One region of the Cellulomonas sp. EB106-03-03-XG116 genome, then DNA from elsewhere that is predicted to be linked to it. Evidence: predicted binding sites of a transcription regulator. Region 1 holds the regulator's gene; the other holds the start of a gene.

The links. The regulator LexA, encoded in region 1, represses DNA repair genes until DNA is damaged. The targets are predictions, from matches to a motif close to TCGAACANNTGTTCGA.
Region 2: the regulator LexA is predicted to act here: its motif matches at 2,320-2,335, upstream of recA (recombinase RecA).

What each region holds. Positions count from the first base shown of each region.
Region 1 is NZ_JBYTEP010000042.1:354-4,564, forward strand. Features, by position in the region: partial or broken gene AC3WUG_RS14575 (LysR family transcriptional regulator) at 1-565, opposite strand, end outside; gene AC3WUG_RS14580 (aminotransferase class V-fold PLP-dependent enzyme) at 647-1,693, shown strand; gene lexA (transcriptional repressor LexA) at 1,727-2,470, opposite strand; gene AC3WUG_RS14590 (LysM peptidoglycan-binding domain-containing protein) at 2,728-3,123, shown strand; gene nrdR (transcriptional regulator NrdR) at 3,609-4,118, shown strand.
Region 2 is NZ_JBYTEP010000048.1:12,922-17,132, reverse strand. Features, by position in the region: gene AC3WUG_RS15635 (alkaline phosphatase family protein) at 1-1,438, shown strand, start outside; gene AC3WUG_RS15630 (MBL fold metallo-hydrolase) at 1,435-2,280, shown strand; gene recA (recombinase RecA) at 2,530-3,570, shown strand; gene AC3WUG_RS15620 (regulatory protein RecX) at 3,570-4,211, shown strand, end outside.

The DNA.
Region 1 (4,211 bases):
CGGCGCGCCCGTCGGACGCGGGCAGCACGACCAGCACCTCGTCCCGCAGCAGGGCCGCCCGCCGCAGCCCGCCGGCGTCCGCCGGCCCGGCGTCGGGTCCCGCGTCGCGGAACGTCACGGCGACGTCCACCCGGCCGGCGGCGAGCTCGGCCAGCGCCTCGGGCGGCTCCGCCTCCACGAGCGTGACGCCCACGCCGGGGTGGGCGGCGCGCAGCGCGGCGAGGGCGGCGGGCAGCAGGGTGGCCGCCGCGGACGGGAAGGCCGCCACGCGCACCCGGCCCGCGCGCAGGCTGGCCACGGCGGCGACCTCCTCCAGCGTCGCGTCCAGCGCCGACTGCACCGCCGAGGCGTTCCGGGCGAGCACGCGGCCCGCGTCCGTGAGCCGCACGCCGCGCCCGGCGCGGACCACGACCGGCGTGCCGACGAGCCGCTCGACGGCGCGCAGCTGCTGGCTCGCCGCCGGCTGCGTCAGCCCGAGCTCGCGCGCGGCGGCGGTGACGCTGCCGGTGTCCCGGACGGCACGCACGAGGCGCAGGGCGGCGGCGTCGAGGCTGCGGGCGACCATGGACCCACCATAAGGCGGATGCATGGGTCGGTGCGGAATCGGTGCTTGTCTGCATGGGTACGCGCCGACGAGGCTGAGGGCATGCGTTCCCTCGCCGACCTGCGCTCCGACTTCGACCCCGCGCCGGGGCACCTCGACGCCGCCACCGCGGGCGTCGCGCCGCGGCGCACCGCCCGGGCGCTGCACGAGGACGTGGACCGCTGGTCGTCCGGCGGCCTCGACGTGGCGCGGTACGAGCGCGCGGTCGGGACCGCCCGGGAGCGGTTCGCCGCCCTGGTCGGCGTGCCGGCCGACCGGGTCGCGATCGGGTCCCAGGTCTCGGCGATGGCGGCGGTGGCCGCGGCGTCGCTCCCGGACGGCGCGCGCGTGGTGTGCGTGGCGGGCGACTTCAGCTCGGTGGTGTTCCCCTTCCTCGCGCAGGACCGGCTGCGGGTCGAGCACGTGCCGGCGGAGCGGCTGGCCGAGGCCGTCGTGCCGGGCGTCGACCTGGTCGCCTACTCGCTGGTGCAGTCGGCGACGGGCGCGGTGCTCGACGACGAGGCGGTGCTCGCGGCCGCCCGGGCGGCGGGCACCCGGACGCTGTGCGACCTCACCCAGGCCGCCGGGTGGCTCCGCGTCGACGCGTCCCGGTACGACGTCAGCGTGACCGCGGCGTACAAGTGGCTGTGCGCGCCGCGCGGGACCGGCTTCCTCACCGTCCGGGCCGGGGCGCAGGACGCGCTGCGCCCCGTGCACGCGGGCTGGTACGCGGGCGAGGACCCCTGGGCGTCCTGCTACGGGCCCGAGATGCGGCTGGCGGGGGACGCGCGGCGGTTCGACGTGTCGCCGGCCTGGCAGGCGTGGCTCGGCGCGGCCGAGTCGCTGGACGCGTTCGCCGGCGTGGACCCCGACGCCGTCCAGGCGCACGCGATCGGGCTCGCCGACGACTTCCGCGCGGGCCTCGGGCTCGGGTCCGGCGGCAGCGCGATCGTGACGCTGCCGGACCCCGACGGGCGACGGCGCGGCGCCCTGCTGGCCGCGGGCTGCCGGGTCGCCGGCCGCGCGGGACGGGTCCGGCTGGCGTTCCACGTCTGGAACGACGCGGCGGACGTGCGGCGCGCGCTCGCCGCCCTGCGCGGGGAGGTCTGACCCGGGCCCGGGAGGGGGCGGTGCCCCGCCGGGTCAGAGGCTGCGGAGCACCGAGACGACGCGCCCGAGCACCTGCGCGTGGTCGCCGTCGATCGGGGAGTACGCCGGGTTCTGCGGCAGCAGCCACACGTGGCCGTCCGCGCGCTTGAGCGTCTTGACCGTCGCCTCGCCGTCGAGCATGGCGGCCACGATCTCCCCGTTCTCGGCGACGGGCTGCCGGCGGACCACGACCCAGTCGCCGTCGCAGATCGCGGCGTCGATCATCGAGTCGCCGACGACCTTGAGCAGGAACAGCTCGCCGGCGCCCACGAGCTGGCGGGGGAGCGGGAACACGTCCTCGACGAGCTGCTCCGCGAGGATCGGTCCGCCGGCGGCGATCCGGCCGACCACCGGCACGTACGCGGCCTCGGGCGCACCGTCGCGGGCCGCGGAGTCGGCGTCCCCGATGCCGGTGACGCCCGCGAGCCCGGGGAGCGGGGCCACGCCGCGCGAGTCGTCTGGCTGGACGACCTCGATCGCGCGCGGCCGGTTCGGGTCGCGGCGGAGGTAGCCCTTGCGCTCGAGGGCCGTGAGCTGGTGCTTGACGCTGGACGGGCTGGTGAGGCCGACGGCGTCGCCGATCTCCCGCATGCTCGGCGGGTAGCCGCGCGACTCCACCGACGCGCGCACGGTCTCGAGGACCAGCCGCTGCCGCGGCGTGAGCCCGTCGCCGTCCCCGAGCTCGGCCACGGCCGCCTCGCCGAGGCCCGCCGCGGTGCCCGTCCCGTCGCTCGCCATGTCCCCGCTCCCGTCCCGTCCGCCCTGGTCAGGCCGCCCGCAGGTGGGTCCGGGGCGGTCCGTCGGGCGGGCGTGTCAGTGCCTCGTGGTGCGCTGTACCCGACGTCACCGAGCGTAGGGGGACGGACGGGCGGGATCAAACACCTGTTCGATCGTGTCTCGACATCGTCGGTGGGGTGTGGTTCCATCGTACAAGCGTTCGAACGAACAGGTGTTCGACTCGGGTCGCCCGGCGGCCCAGGAGGGAAGTGGTGGGGATGAGCGCGATCGCAGCACACCCGGGGATCGCCCGTCCGGCGCGCCGGCAGGCTCCCGCCCGGCGCAACGGGGATGCGCGCCGGCCGGTCGCCGCAGGCGGCGAGGGCCGTCTCCACCTGACGCGGCGCGGTCGTGTCGTCGTCGCCCTCCTGGGCCTGGCGGTCGTCCTCGGCGGCCTGGTCGGCGGGCGCGCCGTGGCCGAGTCGCCGGAGCGCGCCACCGAGGTCACGACGCACGCGGTGCAGTCGGGAGAGACGCTGTGGGCGATCGCCGCCAGCGTCGCCGGCCCGGGCGAGGACGTGCGCGACGTCGTGCTCGGCCTGCAGGAGCTGAACGGCCTCGCGGACGCCTCGCTCCAGGCCGGCCAGGTCCTGCTGCTCCCCGCCGGCTCCTGACGGCGGGTCGGTCGCCGCGACCCGTGCGAGCGGGCCTGGATCGTCGATTCGAGCCGCTCCGAAGCCGCTGGTCAGTCGCCGTGCAGGTCTCGAACGGATTACGGCACTCGGTGCTTGCGTAATTGGCAGGCGCGCCTCTACTGTGGTGCCACCTCGAACGGCTGGCTGGGGGGCTCGCCGCGAGGGACGCGTCGTCGTCACGGCCCTCGGGTCGGACGCAGAGGCGTGCAGCAACCGTCCGGACGAGGCGAGTCGTCCGGACGAGACGGGACGGGGGCGTCCCCACGAGGGTGGCCGCAGCAGCGGCCACCCTCGTCGTCTGCCCGGGCACCGCTTCCCCCGCTCGTGACCAGCGGGTTCACCCCTGCGCGGATCCGCCTTGCACCGCCCGCTCCCGGAGCCCTACCGTGTCCCGGTCGTCCGGGCGGGCGCGCATCGTCGCGGTCCCGCCCCGGCGCGTGCACCACATCCCGGAGGAGGCGTCCATGCACTGCCCGTTCTGCCGTCACGCCGACTCCCGCGTCGTGGACTCCCGCACGTCCGACGACGGCCTGTCGATCCGCCGCCGGCGCCAGTGCCCGCAGTGCAACCGCCGGTTCACCACGATCGAGACCGCGAGCCTGTCGGTCGTGAAGCGGTCGGGCGCCACCGAGCCGTTCAGCCGGGAGAAGATCGTCAACGGCGTCCGGAAGGCCTGCCAGGGCCGACCGGTCAGCGACGACGACCTCGCGGTGCTCGCGCAGCGCGTGGAGGAGAACCTGCGCGCGAGCGGCAGCGCCGAGCTCGACGCGTACGAGATCGGCCTCGCGATCCTCGGCCCGCTGCGCGACCTGGACGAGGTGGCCTACCTGCGGTTCGCCAGCGTCTACCAGGCGTTCAACAGCCTCGAGGACTTCGAGGCGGCGATCACCGTGCTGCGTGCGGAGAACGAGGCCGCCGACGCCGCCCGCGTCGCGTCGCCGGATGCGCCCGCCGAGGACGCGCCGACCGCCTGACGCGTCGCCGGGAGGCCCCGCGCGGGTCGCCGACCCGCGACGCACCCGGCACGCAGCCGGCCTGCACCCGTCCCGGACCCGCCCGCGCGGGTC
Region 2 (4,211 bases), on a different contig from region 1:
CGGCCGGCTGGTGGTGACGAACCACCCGGAGGACGCCGCGCTGGTGGAGCGGCGGCTGTCGGACGGCCGCGGGCTGCTCGCCGACGGCGGCGCGTCGGTGGCGACGATGTTCTCCGGCGACGCCGAGCGGCAGCACCTCGTGATGAGCCAGGCGCGGCGCGGGATCGGTCCCGGGACGTCCTACCTGCGGTTCTTCGCGAGCCCGTTCGTGCTGGCGCGCGCGGTCACGCTGACGATCGGCGAGATGGTCAAGGAGCTCTACCAGGGGCGGCGGCAGCGGGTGCGCGGCGTGCGGCCCCGGGTGCCGCGCCGCGGCTGGTACGTCGTGCTCCGCGGGGTGACGAACGTGCTGCTGCGGGACCTCGCGACGTCGGTCGTCGCCGAGCAGCTCGTGCGCGGGGCGCCGGTGGTCTTCGTCGACCTGGTCGACTACGACGAGATCGCGCACCACGCCGGCCCGACCCGGCCGGAGTCGATGCGCGCGCTGGAGGGCCTGGACCGGGTGCTGGACACGCTCGTCCGGGTCGTCGCCGCCGCGCCGCGCGACTACCGGGTGGTGGTCCTGTCCGACCACGGGCAGTCGCTCGGGGCCACGTTCGAGCAGGTCGCGGGCCGGCCGCTGGTCGACGTCGTGCGCGGGCACATGGCCGGCGCCGGCGTCGCCGCGGTGCAGGCGGGCACCGACGACGAGCAGTGGGGTCCGCTGAACGCGTTCCTCAGCTCGACCTCCGCGCGGCACGGCGCGGACCGGTCGCGGGTGCTCGGGCCGCCGGGCCGGGACCGCCGCGACGGCGACACCCCGGAGCCCGGGTCCGACGGGGCCGCCCCGCCGGACGTCGCGGTCGCCGGGTCGGGCAACCTCGGGATGGTGTGGTTCCCGCGGTCCGGGCGGCGGCTGGTGCTCGAGGAGGTCGAGGAGCGCTGGCCGGGGCTCGTGCGCGGGCTCGCCGGCACGCCCGGGATCGGGCTGGTCGTCGTCGACACCGCGGCGCGCGGCCTCGCGGCGGTCGGACCGGGCGGCGTCGCGTGGCTCGAGGAGGCCGACGGCGGCGCCGCCGTCGACGGCGTGGACCCGGTCGCGCGGTACGGCGGGCAGGCGGCGGACGACCTGCGGCGGCTCGGTCGGCTCGACCACGTGGGCGACCTCGTCGTCCTGTCGGACGTCTCCGCGGACGGGCACGTGCACGCGTTCGAGGGGCAGGTCGGGTCGCACGGCGGGCTCGGCGGTGCGCAGAATCGGGCCGTGCTGCTGCACCCCGTGGACCTCGCGGTCGACGACGACCTGCTGGCCGACGTCGACGGGCGTCGCATGCCCGTCGGGGCGGACCGGGTGCACGAGCAGCTGGTCCGCTGGGCGACCGGGCTCGGGCTGCGCCGGACGGCGACGCGCCGGGTGGCGGACGAGGCGGCGGACGAGGCCGCGGAGGCGGGGAGGTGACCGCCGGCGACCCGGCCGGCGCGGGCGCGACGCTGCGCTGGCTCGGGCACGCGACGGTGGTCCTCGACGTCGGCGGGACGCGGCTGGTCACCGACCCGCTGCTGCGCCCGCACGCCGGCCTGCTGCGCCGCAGCGCCCCGGCGCCGCACCCCGAGGACTGGGCCGACGCCGGCGCCGTGCTCGTCTCGCACCTGCACCACGACCACGCCGAGATCGGCTCCCTGCGGCTGCTCGGCGACGTGCCGGTGCTCGCCGCGCGGGCGAACGCGCACTGGCTCGACCGGCAGGGGCTGCACGCGGTCGGCCTGGGGGCGGAGGAGTGGTGGACCGTCCCCGGCACCGCGGTCCGCGTCCGCCCGGTGCCCGCCGAGCACGGGCACCGCCCGATGCCGCACCGGCCGAACGCCACCCACGGGTTCCTGGTCGTCGCGCCCGGGCTCCGGGTGTGGTTCGCCGGCGACACCGCGCCGTACCCGCAGATGCGCCGGCTGCCGGACCTCGCGGGCGGCCCGATCGACCTGGCCCTCGTCCCGGTCGGCGGCTGGGGGCCGCGGCTGTCGGGCGGGCACATGGACCCGCACCAGGCGGCCGAGGTGTGCGAGGCGGTCGGGGTGCGGTGGGCGGTCCCCGTGCACTGGGGGACGCTGCACGCACCCGCGTCCCGGCGGCTGCCGCCGGGGTGGATGGACCGGGCGGGTCCGGCGTTCGCGCGGGCGCTCGCGCGGCGGGCCCAGGTGGAGCCGGTGCTGCTGGCGCCGGGGGAGGCGGTCCGGCTCGGCGAGCCGGGCGTGTCCCCGGTCGGCGACGTCGCGGGCGGTCCGGTGGGTGCGCCGGCGGGCTGACCGGGGCGGGACGCGCCCGGCGTGTCGGTGCGGCGCCGATCGAACACGTGTTCGGTAGAGTGGCTCTCGTTGGCGCGCCGCGGGTCCGGGTGCGGCCGGCGGGTCGTCCCCAGGCAGGGCGGGCCGTGCGGGCTGTGGACGGGGCCGGGGTCCATGTCGGTGGTCGGGCATAGCGTCAGCGCACGACACGAGAAGACCAGCCCTGCCGGCGCAGCGCGAGGCTGCACGAGACGCACGAGGTGGAACACCATGCCCGCACCCCAGGACCGCGAGAAGGCTCTCGAGGCCGCCCTCAGCCAGATCGACCGCCAGTTCGGCAAGGGCTCGATCATGCGTCTCGGCGACGACGGTCGCGCCCCGGTCGAGGTCATCCCGACCGGCTCCGTCGCCCTCGACGTCGCGCTCGGCATCGGCGGTCTGCCGAAGGGCCGCATCGTCGAGATCTACGGCCCCGAGTCGTCCGGTAAGACCACCGTCGCGCTGCACGCCGTGGCCAACGCCCAGCGCCAGGGCGGCATCGCCGCGTTCATCGACGCGGAGCACGCGCTGGACCCGGACTACGCCAAGAAGCTCGGCGTCGACACCGACGCGCTGCTCGTGTCCCAGCCGGACACCGGTGAGCAGGCGCTCGAGATCATGGACATGCTGATCCGCTCCGGCGCGATCGACATCATCGTCATCGACTCCGTCGCGGCGCTCGTGCCGAAGGCCGAGATCGAGGGCGAGATGGGCGACAGCCACGTCGGTCTGCAGGCCCGCCTCATGTCCCAGGCGCTCCGCAAGATCACCGGCGCGCTCAACGCGTCCGGCACCACCGCGATCTTCATCAACCAGCTGCGCGAGAAGATCGGCGTGTTCTTCGGCTCGCCCGAGACCACCACCGGTGGCAAGGCGCTCAAGTTCTACGCCTCGGTCCGCATGGACATCCGCCGCATCGAGACCCTGAAGGAGGGCTCGGACGCCGTCGGCAACCGGACCCGCATCAAGGTCGTCAAGAACAAGATGGCGCCGCCGTTCAAGCAGGCCGAGTTCGACATCCTGTACGGCGTCGGCATCTCCCGCGAGGGCGGCCTCATCGACATGGGCGTCGAGCACGGGTTCATCCGGAAGTCCGGCTCCTGGTTCACGTACGAGGGCGACCAGCTCGGCCAGGGCAAGGAGAACGCGCGCGGGTTCCTGCGCGACAACCCGGACCTCGCCGCCGAGATCGAGAAGAAGATCCTCGAGAAGCTCGGCATCGGTGCCAAGGTCGACGCGCCCGCCGGCGCGGAGGTGAAGGTCGACTTCTGATGTCGACACGGCACGACCCGGCCGCCGCCGCTGGTGCGGAGGCGGCCGGGGACGACTCGGCGTGGCTCGACACCGCCCCGGCGGGCGAGTCGGCGTGGGACGATCTGTCCGACGGTGACGCGTCCGCCTGGTCGGGGGCGGGGGAGTCCTCGGCGTCCGTCTGGGACGACGACGCCCCGGCTCCCGCCGCGGTGTGGGAGGACGACGCGCCGCCTCCCGCTCCCGGGTGGGAGGACGAGACGGCGGGGCCGGCGTCGCCGGGGGGCCGTGGCGCCGCGGCGACCGCTCCGGTCGGGGACGACGAGGTCGCGGGCGACGCGTGGGGGGACGGCTCCGGCACCGTCTCGCGCTCGGGCACCCCTGCACGCTCGGGCACCCCTGCACGCTCGCGCACTCCTGCCCGCTCGCGCACCGCCGCGCCCACCGGGGTCGACGCGGAGCGTGCGCCGCGCCGGCGCCCGCGCACCGGCGGACCCGCGACCACCTCGGAGGAGCAGTCGCCGGAGGTCGCGGCCGTCGCGGCGCGGCTCGCCGAGATCGTGGCGCGGTCCGGGGGTGCCTGGCCGGCGCCCGTGGCCGCCACGCCCGCGGCCGACCCGGGCGTCGTCGACCCGGGCGCCGTGGACCCGGGCGCCGTCGAC